DNA from 2 places in the Nanhaiella sioensis genome. Region 2 is predicted to be linked to the other one. Evidence: a T-box and tRNA genes for the amino acid it is inferred to sense, from the RefSeq annotation. Region 2 holds a T-box; the other holds one or more tRNA genes.

Region 1 (7,708 bases), 850 kb from region 2:
AAGTGAGAATGCCGGTATGAGTAGCGAAAGAGGGGTGAGAATCCCCTCCACCGAATGCCTAAGGTTTCCTGAGGAAGGCTCGTCCGCTCAGGGTAAGTCGGGACCTAAGCCGAGGCCGAAAGGCGTAGGCGATGGACAACAGGTTGAGATTCCTGTACCACCTCCTCACCATTTGAGCAATGGGGGGACGCAGAAGGATAGGGTAAGCGCACTGTTGGATATGTGCGTCCAAGCAGTTAGGCTGACAAGTAGGTAAATCCGCTTGTCATAAAGGCTGAGCTGTGATGGCGAGGGAAATATAGTACCGAAGTTCCTGATTCCACACTGCCAAGAAAAGCCTCTAGCGAGGTGAGAGGTGCCCGTACCGCAAACCGACACAGGTAGGCGAGGAGAGAATCCTAAGGTGAGCGAGAGAACTCTCGTTAAGGAACTCGGCAAAATGACCCCGTAACTTCGGGAGAAGGGGTGCTTTTTAGGGTGAATAGCCCTGAGAAGCCGCAGTGAAAAGGCCCAGGCGACTGTTTAGCAAAAACACAGGTCTCTGCGAAGCCGCAAGGCGAAGTATAGGGGCTGACACCTGCCCGGTGCTGGAAGGTTAAGAGGAGGGGTTATCCGTAAGGAGAAGCTCTGAATCGAAGCCCCAGTAAACGGCGGCCGTAACTATAACGGTCCTAAGGTAGCGAAATTCCTTGTCGGGTAAGTTCCGACCCGCACGAAAGGTGTAACGATCTGGGCACTGTCTCAACGAGAGACTCGGTGAAATTATAGTACCTGTGAAGATGCAGGTTACCCGCGACAGGACGGAAAGACCCCGTGGAGCTTTACTGTAGCCTGATATTGAATTTTGGTACAGCTTGTACAGGATAGGTAGGAGCCGTAGAAACCGGAGCGCTAGCTTCGGTGGAGGCGTCGGTGGGATACTACCCTGGCTGTATTGAAATTCTAACCTACGGAGCTAATCGCTTCGGGAGACAGTGTCAGGTGGGCAGTTTGACTGGGGCGGTCGCCTCCTAAAAAGTAACGGAGGCGCCCAAAGGTTCCCTCAGAATGGTTGGAAATCATTCGAAGAGTGCAAAGGCATAAGGGAGCTTGACTGCGAGACCTACAAGTCGAGCAGGGACGAAAGTCGGGCTTAGTGATCCGGTGGTTCCGCATGGAAGGGCCATCGCTCAACGGATAAAAGCTACCCCGGGGATAACAGGCTTATCTCCCCCAAGAGTCCACATCGACGGGGAGGTTTGGCACCTCGATGTCGGCTCATCGCATCCTGGGGCTGTAGTCGGTCCCAAGGGTTGGGCTGTTCGCCCATTAAAGCGGTACGCGAGCTGGGTTCAGAACGTCGTGAGACAGTTCGGTCCCTATCCGTCGTGGGCGTAGGAAATTTGAGAGGAGCTGTCCTTAGTACGAGAGGACCGGGATGGACACACCGCTGGTGTACCAGTTGTCCTGCCAAGGGCATAGCTGGGTAGCTATGTGTGGAAGGGATAAGTGCTGAAAGCATCTAAGCATGAAGCCCCCCTCAAGATGAGATTTCCCATAGCGTAAGCTAGTAAGATCCCTCGAAGATGACGAGGTTGATAGGTCTGAGGTGGAAGCGTGGTGACACGTGGAGCTGACAGATACTAATAGATCGAGGACTTAACCAAGTTAGAAATGCAGAGCAAGCTTTGTTCAATGAATGTCTATTATCTAGTTTTGAGGGAATAAAAACTTTAAAAAAAGTTAAATTTTCTCTTGATAAATCTCGATAAATTAGTATAATAAGATTTGTCGCTAATAAAATAAGCCTGGTGATGATGGCGAAGAGGTCACACCCGTTCCCATACCGAACACGGAAGTTAAGCTCTTCAGCGCCGATGGTAGTTGGGGGTTTCCCCCTGTGAGAGTAGGACATTGCCAGACTTAAATATAGGACATGTTATGATGTTTCTATATCGGAGGATTAGCTCAGCTGGGAGAGCACTTGCCTTACAAGCAAGGGGTCGGCGGTTCGATCCCGTCATCCTCCACCATTAAATATTAAGCCGGTGTAGCTCAACTGGTAGAGCAACTGACTTGTAATCAGTAGGTTGGGGGTTCAAGTCCTCTCGCCGGCACCATTTGTTTATGAGCCATTAGCTCAGTTGGTAGAGCACGATCGAATTATCGTCGTAGCTTAACCACAGCGCACAAATCGATAAGCTTCATGAGTATTCATGTAGAGATTTGGGTGTCTCGTTATAAGTAAATAATATATATTTAAACTTTTTAGTTTATGAGCCATTAGCTCAGTTGGTAGAGCATCTGACTTTTAATCAGAGGGTCAGAGGTTCGAGTCCTCTATGGCTCACCATTTTACGCGGGTGTGGCGGAATTGGCAGACGCGCTAGACTTAGGATCTAGTGTCCTTGTGACGTGGGGGTTCAAGTCCCTTCACCCGCATTACTTTAATAAGATTAGCGGAAGTAGTTCAGTGGTAGAACACCACCTTGCCAAGGTGGGGGTCGCGGGTTCGAATCCCGTCTTCCGCTCCAATGCTGCCGGGGTGGTGGAATTGGCAGACACACAGGACTTAAAATCCTGCGGTAGGTGACTACCGTGCCGGTTCAAGTCCGGCCCTCGGCACCATTTACACTAAGATGCGCCCGTAGCTCAATTGGATAGAGCGTCTGACTACGGATCAGAAGGTTATGGGTTCGACTCCTTTCGGGCGCGCCATCTAGTGAATAACGGGAAGTAGCTCAGCTTGGTAGAGCACATGGTTTGGGACCATGGGGTCGCAGGTTCGAATCCTGTCTTCCCGACCACTTATAATAATTAAGGGGCCTTAGCTCAGCTGGGAGAGCGCCTGCCTTGCACGCAGGAGGTCAGCGGTTCGATCCCGCTAGGCTCCACCAATAAAATATCATTTATATAAATTAACTTGGCGGTGTAGCTCAGCTGGCTAGAGCGTACGGTTCATACCCGTGAGGTCGGGGGTTCGATCCCCTCCGCCGCTACCAAGTAAACAAGGACCTTTAGCTCAGCTGGTTAGAGCAGACGGCTCATAACCGTCCGGTCGTAGGTTCGAGTCCTACAAGGTCCACCATATAATGTTGGAGGAATACCCAAGTCCGGCTGAAGGGATCGGTCTTGAAAACCGACAGGGGTGTCAAAGCCCGCGGGGGTTCGAATCCCTCTTCCTCCGCCATTTTTATTTTCTTAATAACAACAGCGTACCGATGTTAAACATTAAGAAGAGGCACTTAGAAGTCAAGATGGTTACGTGAGAAATGTGTATTGAGAAAATATAAATTTACTATTATCGCGGGGTGGAGCAGTCTGGTAGCTCGTCGGGCTCATAACCCGAAGGTCGCAGGTTCAAATCCTGTCCCCGCAACCAATGAATAAATGTGGTCCCGTGGTGTAGCGGTTAACATGCCTGCCTGTCACGCAGGAGATCGCGGGTTCGATTCCCGTCGGGACCGCCATTATTAAAAAAATGGCTCGGTAGCTCAGTCGGTAGAGCAGAACGTAAACATCTTGAGATACTTCAATGTAGTTCTGAGAGGAGCAATGTCTTGCAAAGAGATGTGACGAGCAAAGTGTTATATCTATTTAGAAAGTTTAATTTTATTATTGTTTGGCTCGGTAGCTCAGTCGGTAGAGCAAAGGACTGAAAATCCTTGTGTCGGCGGTTCGATTCCGTCCCGAGCCACCATTTATGGGTTAAGAGTATATTATCTCTATCCGTCAATCTTCAGTTAGTAAATACACATATATATTATGGCGGTTGTGGCGAAGTGGTTAACGCATCGGATTGTGGCTCCGACATTCGTGGGTTCGATTCCCATCAGTCGCCCCATTTAAAAATTATATACCTAAAAAAAATTGCGGGTGTAGTTTAGTGGTAAAACCTCAGCCTTCCAAGCTGATGTCGTGAGTTCGATTCTCATCACCCGCTCCATTTCAAATAATGGGCCTATAGCTCAGCTGGTTAGAGCGCACGCCTGATAAGCGTGAGGTCGATGGTTCGAGTCCATTTAGGCCCACCATTATTCCACAGTAGCTCAGTGGTAGAGCTATCGGCTGTTAACCGATCGGTCGCAGGTTCGAATCCTGCCTGTGGAGCCATTGGAGAAGTACTCAAGTGGCTGAAGAGGCGCCCCTGCTAAGGGTGTAGGTCGCGTAAGCGGCGCGAGGGTTCAAATCCCTCCTTCTCCGCCAGTTTTATATATATTATGGCCCGTTGGTCAAGTGGTTAAGACACCGCCCTTTCACGGCGGTAACACGGGTTCGAATCCCGTACGGGTCATCCATTTAGACATTGCACATTGTGCAGTGTCTTTTTTGTGTTGTGTTTGGCATGACAAAAATAAAATATGAAGGGCGGATTGATTGGTTTGCTTAGGAAGTTTTACTTTGTCATTTTTTTTACTCCTCTTCACAGTAGTTCCCTTTTGTTCATTCCATAAGGTAGATTCATACTGTTTATTCGAAGTGCTTAATTTACGGAATCATAGTGTTTGAACTATATGAATGGTTAGGACGAAAGTAACTCCGAAACGAATAGATAATTTGATTGCTTTTACAACGTGAGCATTCTCAGTGTAATTATTAACCCTCAAATATAAATAATATTGTAAAGTTATTCTTCATATGAAAATGTAATTGCGTTTTTAAAAATATACCGAATAAATTAAATATCCTTTTATTTTAAATGAACATTCTAATTGTATGCGCTTACATTATTCGTTTTTTAACTATGATATGAGCTTTTATGACATATTATGTAGAATGATGTAGTAAAAATACGAATCATTTTAAAAGGAATTATTATTTTATTCGTGAATAATTAATATTAATGAAAACTATATTTTGAAAAGAGGGGAAATACATTGACAGTAAGCGCGCCTCCAACAGATTTTGATTTGCATTTATTTCATGAGGGCTCTTTATTCCAAAGTCATATGCTATTCGGTGCACATATTTGTCAAAAGGGTGACGTCATTGAGGGAACACGATTTTGTGTTTGGGCTCCACATGCTCAGAGCGTAAGTGTAGTAGGGACTTTTAATGATTGGAATGGAAAAAACTTTGAGCTTGAGAAAATAAATGATGAGGGAGTATGGCATCTTTTTATGCCTGTTAATTTAGCGGGTGAGATTTACAAGTATGAAATTGTCACACCGTCTAATCAAAAAATACTAAAATCAGATCCCTATGCATTTTACTCTGAAGAACGGCCTCAAACAGGGTCAATTGTTTATAATATGAGTTCCTATAAGTGGAGAGATAAAAAATGGCAAAATCGAAAACAAAAGAACGTACAATCTAAACCTGTTTTTATTTATGAGTTACATTTTGGGTCTTGGAAAACAAAAGCTGATGGGAGCCATTATTCATATAGTGAATTAGCGGAGTTGTTAATTCCGTATGTTGTAGAAAATGGCTATACACACATAGAACTATTACCACTTATTGAACATCCATTGGACATTTCTTGGGGTTATCAAGGGGTAGGTTATTTTTCAGCTACGAGTAGATATGGATCTCCACATGAGTTAATGAAGTTTATAGATCTATGCCATCAACAAGGAATTGGCGTTATTTTAGATTGGGTTCCAGGTCATTTCTGCAAGGATAATCATGGGCTATATATGTTTGATGGCCAGCCTACATATGAATATGAAAATTCACAAGATCGAGAAAATCCAGTTTGGGGAACTGCTAACTTTGATCTAGGCAAGCCTGAAGTTCAAAGCTTTCTAATTTCGAATGCACTTTTTTGGATTGAGCATTTTCATATTGATGGCTTTAGAGTTGATGCTGTAGCTAATATGATTTATTGGCCTAGTACAGATGGACATCAACATCTTAATAAAGGAGCCATATCATTTTTACAAAAAATTAATGAAGTTATTTCCTTTTATGCACCTGAAACGTTAGTGATTGCGGAGGATTCGACTGACTTCCCTCAAGTAACAGGAAATGTATCAGCAGGAGGTTTAGGATTTAGTTACAAATGGAATATGGGTTGGATGAATGATATCTTGACTTACATGAAGGCTGAGTTCAGTGACCGTCAATATTTACATGACAAAGTAACTTTCTCACTTCTATATGCATTTTCAGAGAAATTTGTATTACCACTATCGCATGACGAGGTTGTTCATGGTAAGAAATCACTGTTAAATAAAATGCCTGGTGACTATTGGCAGAAATTTGCCCAGCTTCGCCTTTTATACGGCTATTTAATAGCACATCCTGGTAAGAAATTGTTATTTATGGGTGGAGAATTTGGACAATTTGATGAATGGAAAGATCAAGAACAATTAGATTGGAACTTGCAAGATTTTGTCATGCATCAAAAACTTCATGCATATGTTAAAGAGTTACTTAAAATTTATAAAAGAAATAAAGCTTTATATGAAATGGATGATACTCATGACGGTTTCGAATGGATTGATGTAAACAATCATGAGCAATCAATATTTTCATTTATTAGAAAAGGAAAAAATGAACAGGACTTTTTAATTATCGTATGTAATTTCACTGCTACAGTTTACCATGATTATATAGTTGGTGTTCCGAGCAAAGGTGAGTATCGGGAAATTCTAAATAGTGACGAATTGGATTTTGGAGGTGCTGGAAATAGAAATAGCAAAAAAATAATTAGTAACAAAGGCACATATCATGGGAAGCCATATCACTTAGCAGTTACAATTCCTCCATTAGGGATATCGATTATACGTCCTATTAAAAAAAGAAAGGAGAAGAAGAAAACTGATGGGCAAAAAAAAATGCATAGCAATGATCTTAGCAGGAGGAAAAGGTAGCCGACTACGGTCATTAACAAAAGAGATAGCAAAACCAGCAGTGCCATTCGGAGGTAAATATCGAATTATTGACTTTGCGTTAAGTAATTGTACAAATTCAGGAATTGATACTGTTGGAATTCTTACTCAATATCAGCCATTAGAATTACATGATTATATTGGTATAGGCAGTGCTTGGGATCTTGATCGAAAAAATGGTGGCGTAACACTATTACCTCCGTACATTGCGGAAGCAGGAATGAAATGGTATACGGGGACAGCCTCAGCAATATATCAAAATATTAATTACATTAAACAGTATAACCCTGAATATGTACTGATTTTGTCTGGAGATCATATTTATAAAATGGATTATGCGTATATGCTTGATTACCACATTCAAAAACAGGCAGACGTATCTATTTCTGTCATCGAAGTTCCGTGGGAAGAAACGAGTCGCTTTGGCATTATGAATACCGACGAAACCATGAATATTACTGATTTTGAAGAGAAACCAACGAATCCTAAAAATAACCTTGCTTCAATGGGAATTTATATTTTTAAGACATCTATTTTACTTGATGTATTAGAAAGAGATGAACTTAACCCTGAATCAACGCATGATTTTGGCAAAGATATTATTCCTTTATTACTCGGTGAACAAAAAAAATTAGTCGCTTATCCTTTTCAAGGGTATTGGAAAGATGTGGGTACTGTTAATAGTTTATGGGAAGCCAATATGGATTTATTACACAATGATACAGATTTAAATATATATGATCATTCATGGAGAATTTACTCAGTTAATCCTAATCATCCTCCACAATATATAGCCCCAACTGGAGACATAAGAGAGTCCATTGTATGTGAAGGGTGTATCGTAGAAGGAGAGATTGATCAATCTGTTCTCTTCCAAGGTGTACATATTATGG
Region 2 (7,708 bases):
ATGGCAAAGTTTTAGGGTTTTTTGGACGAGAGGAAGAAGTAGTAATACCGTGGGCAAATATTGTGAAAGTTGGTAAGGATGTTATTTTAGTTAGATATCAATCACACGAAGCAGCTAAGCTGATAGAGTAAGAATACAAAATATGTAAAACGTTGTGAAAACAAAACTAACGAAATACAACAATTTGTGTTAAAATAAACAAAAGTAATGAGGCTCATAGTGAGGACTGACTGTTATGTACGAACCTTTTCAACAAATCGAACATGAAGAAATTCTTTATTTACCATGGCATGTTTTTAATTCTAAAGTAGTAGCCGGGTTTACAACGAAAAATGGTGGATATAGTAAATATCCGTATGAGACGTTAAATACAGGTTTACATGTTAATGATAAACCTGATACGGTGGTAAAAAATAGAGAGGCGGTAGCAAAACTAATTAATTTCCCTATTGAAAACTGGGTATGTGCTGAACAAATTCATGATCATACCATTACTAAAGTAACAAAGAAGGATATAGGGAAAGGCATCTACTCCTATTCTACATCTATAGATGGTACAGACGGCTTATATACTACTGATGCCGGTATATTGTTAACATTATGCTATGCAGATTGTGTCCCTATTTATTTTCGGGCTAACAATAAGGATATAATAGGCGTGGCACATGCAGGATGGAAAGGTTCAGTGAAAAATATTGTTGGGAAGATGGTACAGCAATGGACTGAAAATGAAGAAGTTAAAAGAAATGACATTTATGTTGCTATTGGACCTTCAATAGGAAGTTGCTGCTATAAAGTGGATGAACGTGTAATTAAGCAAGTAGATGCTATCTTACAAAATCATGATCTCCTTCCTTATACTTTTATTGGTAATGGAGAATATAGTTTAGATTTAAAACAATTAAACCAACAATTATTGGTTGAAGCTGGTATACTAGTTGACAATATTGAAGTTTCAAATTATTGTACGAGTTGTCAAGAAGAGTTATTTTATTCTTACAGACGGGACAATGGTAAGACTGGTAGAATGATGAGCTTTATTGGTATGAAGGAGGTATAATGTCAGATTGTCTGTTGAGGTAAATTTAGCTATTATTGAAGAAAAAATAACCGAAGCGTCTGCAAAAGTTAATCGTGACAGGAATGATATAAATATCATAGCGGTGACGAAATATGTAACTGTTGAACGGGTCGAAGAAGCCATACAAGCAGGAATTACTCATTTTGGTGAGAACAGAGATCAAGGTTTCAACGATAAATGGGAACAAATTGGAGCAAAGGTTACCTGGCATTTTATTGGGACGTTACAAACGAGAAAGGTAAAGAATATTATTAATAAGGTTGACTACATCCATTCTTTAGACAGACTTTCGTTAGCTGAAGAAATTCAAAAGCGGGCTACAAAGCCAATTAAATGTTTCATCCAGGTGAACACTTCAGGCGAGGGCTCAAAACATGGTATGTCTCCCGATGAAGTATTACCATTTATTGAAAAAATAAAAGATTTTTCAAATGTTTCCATCGTTGGACTGATGACAATGGCACCACATACAGATGATGTTTCAATCATTCGTTTGTGCTTTAATAAATTAAAAGAACTTCAACAACAAGTACAAGCTCTTTCCTTAGCATATGCACCTTGTTTAGATCTATCAATGGGTATGTCAAATGATTACGAAATTGCGATCGAAGAAGGGGCAACATATTTACGTATAGGTTCTTCTTTAGTTGGCAATGAGCAGTGATTAAGAGCACAGTGAGGAGTACTTTTGTATTTAGCAAAAGGTTTGATTTTGGAAGCTTATATGGATTATCGTCTAAAAGGCTAGTTCACGAGGTGAGAGGGGAGTGTCAATATGAGCATAATGTCAAAGTTTAAGAACTTTTTTGCACTTGAAGATGAATATGATTATGTTGATGAGCAAGAAGAATATGAGCATGATGATGAAATAGACGTATCAAAGCAGCCAAAAGCTAATCAGAAACAAAATATTGTGAGTTTACAAAGCGTACAAAAATCTTCTAAAGTCGTATTAATTGAACCAAGAGCGTATAGTGAAGTTCAAGATATAGCTGATCAATTAAAAAATAGACGTTCTGTTGTAGTAAATTTACAACGAAACCAGCATGACCAAGCAAAAAGAATTGTTGATTTTTTAAGTGGGACAGTGTATGCTCTCGGTGGGGATATACAAAAGGTAGGATCTAATATTTTTCTATGTACACCTGACAATGTTGATGTTTCTGGAACAATTTCTGAGTTGTCAATTGATGAAGACTCTTTAGGACAGAGGTGGTAAACTTATATGGAACTATTACTTAGTATTATTTTATTTGCAGTAGATATATATTTTTATGCTCTTTTTATTTACATATTAATGTCTTGGTTTCCAAATGCAAAAGAAACAAGTATCGGTCAAGTTTTAACTTCTATTTGTGAACCCTATTTAGAACCATTTAGAAAAATAATCCCACCTCTTGGTATGATTGATATATCACCAATCGTTGCAATTCTTGTATTGCGGTATGCAAGTTATGGTTTACAATTTTTATTTAGCTCTTTTTTACTTTAATATAGCAGTATAGATGTAAGGAATCTTTCTTAGATTCCTTTTTCTTACGCAAGATAAGGACTGAGTTGCACATGAATATTTACCAACATTTTCGCAAAGAGGAGCACAATTTTATAGACCAGGTGATAGATTGGAAGAATACAGTTCAAAATACGTATAGCTACAAACTTACAGACTTTTTAGACCCTAGAGAACAAGAAATTACGAAATCTATTGTAGGCGAGAATCAAGATGTTCACGTGCAATTATTTGGTGGTGCTGAGTGGACCGAAAGAAAGAGGGCGCTTATCTATCCTGATTATTATGTTCCTAGTAATGATGACTTCAAGCTTGCTATTTTTGAACTTGGATACCCTGAAAAATTTGTAACGATTGAACATCCACAAATGTTAGGTTCGCTAATGGGGCTAGGGATGAGAAGAGCTAAATTTGGTGATGTAATGATACAGGATCGTGTTGTTCAATTCATCGTCGCAGAAGAGGTCGAAAACTATATACAGTTGAATCTCCAATCAGTTGGTAAGAGTAAAGTCTCAGTTAAAAGAATTAATTTTTCAAGCATAGTAAACCGTAAGGAATTGTGGAGAGAAAATGTAGTCACTGCATCCTCACTTCGGCTAGATATTATGATCGCAACAATATTCTCAATTTCTAGACAAAAAGCTCAACAGCTTATTAAAAATGGTCTTGTTCGCATGAATTGGAAAATGATCGAGCAAACTTCATTTGAATGTAAAGAAGGGGATATCATCTCTGTACGTGGAGTTGGTAGAGGGAAGCTTTTGTCAATTGAAGGTAAGACAAAAAAAGAAAAATGGCGAATTGTTGTGGGAATACAAAAATAAATTGCGATAAGAGCAGGAATTATTAATAATATGTCGAATAACTTAAAAAAACATTTACGTAGTGTATAACAAGAGTTTTTCGTCATAAAACATACATACGATTTTGTGGAGGTGGCACATGTGCCTTTAACACCATTAGATATTCATAATAAGGAATTTAGTAAAGGATTCCGAGGTTATGATGAAGATGAAGTAAATGAATTTTTAGATCAGGTTATTAAAGATTATGAAATTGTAATTAGACAAAAAAAAGAGTTAGAAGACAAGGTTACAGATTTAACTGAGAGAATAAACCATTTTACAAGCATTGAAGAAACACTTAATAAATCAATCATTATTGCTCAAGAGACAGCAGAGGAAGTTAAAAGAAATGCTGAAAAGGAAGCAAAGTTAATTATTAAGGAAGCTGAAAAGAATGCTGATAGAATAATTAATGAATCACTTTCTAAGTCTCGTAAGATTACCTTGGAAATAGAGGAATTGAAGAAGCAATCAAAAGTATTTAGAAATCGTTTTAAAATGCTCATAGAAGCTCAACTTGATATGCTTCAACATAACGATTGGGATAGCCTAATGGAGTATGAAGAAGATCCACAATCGGTTGTGAAATAGGAAAACTGGACTTGACTAACTGAAGCACGATAGCATATAATTTCTAAATATGTGTCATAACTTTAAATGTAGACGATGATAGGGACAGTAATTCTTTAACGAGTTTATTATAAAAAGCGAATCGAGGACGGTGGAAGCTCGATATAAACAAAAGGAATGAACATCACCCTTGAGTTCCTAGCTGAAATTATAAAGTAAGCAATGGCGTTTATTCACGTTACGAATAGAAAGCGGACTAATTGTTTTTTGTATTATAACAAGTAACAGTCTACAAGGGTGGTACCGCGGGAGACCTTCTCGTCCCTATTTAGGGATGAGAAGGTCTTTTTTTAGGCTCTGATCCGTTACTTGGTGTTATTATAAGGCTTTTTTCGTTAACTTTGTTGCCTATTGTTACTTAAATTTGATTAACTAATGTGGCTGATATGATTTTTATAGTCTGAAGAGAAGATAAGGTGTTATTTACGTTAGTTATTTTCACTATAGCTCTTATTACGAAAAGCAACAATTAATGTGGAAACAGCTTCTTAATAAAAAAGCCATCTATGTAATGTATTGTGCATACTAAAGAACACAAGGTATCACAACGATTGCTAGTTGTATGCTTTTATAGCGAAAAACAGTTACATATGGAAAACAGCTTTTTGATAATTATTTTATGTTAGTTTTGGAGGAATGGAAAATGGAGTATAAAGATACATTACTTATGCCGAAAACAAGCTTTCCAATGCGTGGAAATCTTCCGAATCGAGAGCCACAAATTCAACAGCAATGGGATGAGCAACATATATATGAAATGGTTCAAGAACGGACAAAAGATAGACCATTATATGTTCTACATGACGGCCCTCCATATGCAAATGGTGATATTCATATGGGGCATGCTTTAAACAAAATATTAAAAGATTTTATCGTACGTTACAAATCAATGAGCGGTTATAATGCGCCATATGTACCAGGTTGGGATACACATGGTTTACCTATAGAAACCGCCCTAACAAAAAATAAAAAAATAAAACGTAAGGAAATGAGTATTGCTGAATTTCGTAAGCTTTGTGAAGAATATGCGTATAAACAAATCAATAATCAACGCGAGCAATTTAAACGCTTAGGTGTTCGTGGAGATTGGGAAAATCCGTATATTACATTAGAGCCTGCGTATGAAGCACAACAAATTAAAGTATTTGGCGAAATGGCTAAAAAGGGCCTAATTTATAAAGGCTTAAAACCTGTCAATTGGTCACCATCAAGTGAATCAGCTCTTGCAGAAGCTGAGATTGAATATAAAGATAAAAGATCACCTTCTATTTATGTAGCATTTGAAGTAAAACATGGGAAAGGGGTACTCCAAGGGGATGAAAAAATAATTATTTGGACAACGACACCTTGGACTCTTCCTGCAAATCTTGGCATAACTGTTCATCCTGATCTTGATTATAGTATTGTTCAAGCAGATGGACAAAAATTTGTTATTGCAACTGATTTACTAGAAGTTGTACAAAATGAAATTGGCTGGGAGAATACGACAACAGTAAAATCCATAAAAGGACATCTTTTAGAGAATGTCGTTGCTGCACATCCGTTTTATGAGCGTGATAGTCTTGTCATGTTAGGAGATCATGTAACGACAGATGCAGGTACTGGATGTGTCCATACTGCACCTGGTCATGGGGAAGATGACTTTATCGTAGGAAAAAAATACGGTTTAGATGTGCTTTGCCCTGTAAATGAAATGGGTTATATGACTGCTGAGGCACCAGGATTTGAAGGGTTGTTCTATGATCAAGCGAATAAGCCAATTACTGAGAAATTAGAGGAAGTTGGAGCTCTACTCAAACTTAATTTTATCACGCATTCATATCCACATGACTGGAGAACTAAAAAGCCTACAATATTTAGAGCGACAGCGCAATGGTTTGCTTCAATAGATAAAATACGAGAAGATTTACTTAACTCAGTAAAAGAAACAAAATGGGTGCCGGAATGGGGCGAAACCCGCTTGCATAACATGGTGAGAGATCGTGGGGATTGGTGTATTTCTAGACAACGTGCCTGGGGTGTACCTATTCCTGTGTTCTATGGGGAGAACGGAGAGCCTATTATTACAGATGAAACGATTAATCATGTATCTGACCTATTTAGAGAGCACGGCTCAAATATTTGGTTTGAACAAGATGCAAAAGGCTTGCTCCCAGAAGGCTTTTCACATCCTTCTAGTCCAAATGGAAAGTTTTCAAAGGAACAAGACATTATGGATGTATGGTTTGATTCAGGATCTTCTCATCAAGCCGTTCTTCTCGAAAGAGACGACCTACAACGTCCAGCAGATTTGTATTTAGAAGGGTCTGACCAATATCGCGGTTGGTTTAATTCTTCCTTATCTACATCTGTTGCGGTTACTGGACATGCTCCATATAAAGGTGTATTGAGCCACGGCTTTGTGCTTGATGGAGAAGGTAGAAAAATGAGTAAGTCTATCGGGAATGTTGTCGTTCCAGAGAAAGTTATGAAACAATTAGGTGGCGATATTTTACGCTTATGGGTAGCTTCAGTTGATTATCAATCAGACGTTCGCATCTCAGATGCTATATTAAAGCAAGTAGCTGAAGTATATCGCAAAATTCGTAATACATTCCGCTTCTTATTAGGGAATCTATTCGATTTTGAACCAACTAAAGACACAGTGGCATATGAAGATTTAAGAGAAGTTGATCGATATATGCTCATTAAACTCAACAAAATCATTAACAAAGTAAAGAAATCTTATGAAACATATGAATTTGCGAGTATTTTCCACGATGTTCATAATTTTTGTACGATTGATTTAAGTTCATTCTATTTAGATTTTGCTAAGGATATTTTATACATTGATGCACCAAATGATATGAACCGTCGTGCAATTCAAACAGTTATGTATGAGTCTTTATTAGCACTTACGAAGCTTGTAGCACCTATACTACCTCATACAGCAGACGAGGTATGGTCGCATATTAATACAGTATCAGAGCAAAGTGTGCAGTTAGTCGACATGCCTGAAGCAATGGAATTACAAAATGCTACACAAATTGAAGAGAAATGGGATGCATTTATGTCTCTTCGTGACGATGTGTTAAAGGCATTAGAAGTGGCTCGGAATGAAAAAGTGATAGGTAAATCATTAAATGCTCATATTGCATTATATACTACTGATGATACTAAACATCTCTTAAATGCCATTGAAGAAGATGTGAAGCAACTATTTATCGTTTCAGGATTTAACATTGCAGGAATGCTAGAAGATGCACCTGCGAATGCACAAAAAATTGATCAGACTGCAATTGTTGTATCACCAGCTGAAGGAGAGACGTGTGAACGCTGTTGGGTTGTTTCACAAACAGTAGGTGAGGATAAAGATCATCCAACGATATGCTCAAGGTGCGCGACGGTAGTTAAGGAACATTATACTGAATAAATGAACAACCTTAGCAGTGTTTTATCTGCTAAGGTTTTCTTTGTTGTCCGTTAATGTAATGGAAAAATGTAGTTTACAGGATATGTTGTAAATAAGCATATACTATTGTCATCAATAACAACTGCTTCGTATCTTAGGAGGTTTATGTATGTATGAACAAACAGCAGAGATAAAAGCAGAATTAGAGCTTGCAAAGTTGGAACTAGAAACAAGGTTAGGGCAAGTAG

The links. The T-box of region 2 lies ahead of ileS (isoleucine--tRNA ligase). A T-box ahead of a tRNA ligase gene usually reads a tRNA of that ligase, here a tRNA-Ile.
Region 1: it encodes a tRNA-Ile, which carries the amino acid that the T-box ahead of ileS (isoleucine--tRNA ligase) is inferred to sense. The anticodon was not compared.

What each region holds. Positions count from the first base shown of each region.
Region 1 covers NZ_JBKAEG010000001.1:2,963,324-2,971,031, forward strand. Annotated here, with positions in the region: rRNA gene V1503_RS13660 (23S ribosomal RNA) at 1-1,646, shown strand, start outside; rRNA gene rrf (5S ribosomal RNA) at 1,787-1,902, shown strand; tRNA gene V1503_RS13670 (tRNA-Val) at 1,937-2,012, shown strand; tRNA gene V1503_RS13675 (tRNA-Thr) at 2,024-2,099, shown strand; tRNA gene V1503_RS13680 (tRNA-Lys) at 2,257-2,332, shown strand; tRNA gene V1503_RS13685 (tRNA-Leu) at 2,339-2,421, shown strand; tRNA gene V1503_RS13690 (tRNA-Gly) at 2,439-2,513, shown strand; tRNA gene V1503_RS13695 (tRNA-Leu) at 2,519-2,607, shown strand; tRNA gene V1503_RS13700 (tRNA-Arg) at 2,621-2,697, shown strand; tRNA gene V1503_RS13705 (tRNA-Pro) at 2,710-2,786, shown strand; tRNA gene V1503_RS13710 (tRNA-Ala) at 2,801-2,876, shown strand; tRNA gene V1503_RS13715 (tRNA-Met) at 2,905-2,981, shown strand; tRNA gene V1503_RS13720 (tRNA-Ile) at 2,991-3,067, shown strand; tRNA gene V1503_RS13725 (tRNA-Ser) at 3,077-3,169, shown strand; tRNA gene V1503_RS13730 (tRNA-Met) at 3,285-3,361, shown strand; tRNA gene V1503_RS13735 (tRNA-Asp) at 3,374-3,449, shown strand; tRNA gene V1503_RS13740 (tRNA-Phe) at 3,604-3,679, shown strand; tRNA gene V1503_RS13745 (tRNA-His) at 3,748-3,823, shown strand; tRNA gene V1503_RS13750 (tRNA-Gly) at 3,852-3,925, shown strand; tRNA gene V1503_RS13755 (tRNA-Ile) at 3,937-4,013, shown strand; tRNA gene V1503_RS13760 (tRNA-Asn) at 4,018-4,092, shown strand; tRNA gene V1503_RS13765 (tRNA-Ser) at 4,095-4,185, shown strand; tRNA gene V1503_RS13770 (tRNA-Glu) at 4,202-4,273, shown strand; gene glgB (1,4-alpha-glucan branching protein GlgB) at 4,857-6,797, shown strand; gene V1503_RS13780 (glucose-1-phosphate adenylyltransferase) at 6,748-7,708, shown strand, end outside.
Region 2 covers NZ_JBKAEG010000001.1:3,818,067-3,825,774, forward strand. Annotated here, with positions in the region: gene V1503_RS17815 (YlmC/YmxH family sporulation protein) at 1-131, shown strand, start outside; gene pgeF (peptidoglycan editing factor PgeF) at 236-1,060, shown strand; gene V1503_RS17825 (YggS family pyridoxal phosphate-dependent enzyme) at 1,068-1,745, shown strand; gene V1503_RS17830 (cell division protein SepF) at 1,857-2,300, shown strand; gene V1503_RS17835 (YggT family protein) at 2,307-2,573, shown strand; gene V1503_RS17840 (YlmH family RNA-binding protein) at 2,645-3,418, shown strand; gene V1503_RS17845 (DivIVA domain-containing protein) at 3,539-4,030, shown strand; T-box leader at 4,097-4,338, shown strand; gene ileS (isoleucine--tRNA ligase) at 4,713-7,481, shown strand; gene V1503_RS17855 (TraR/DksA family transcriptional regulator) at 7,630-7,708, shown strand, end outside.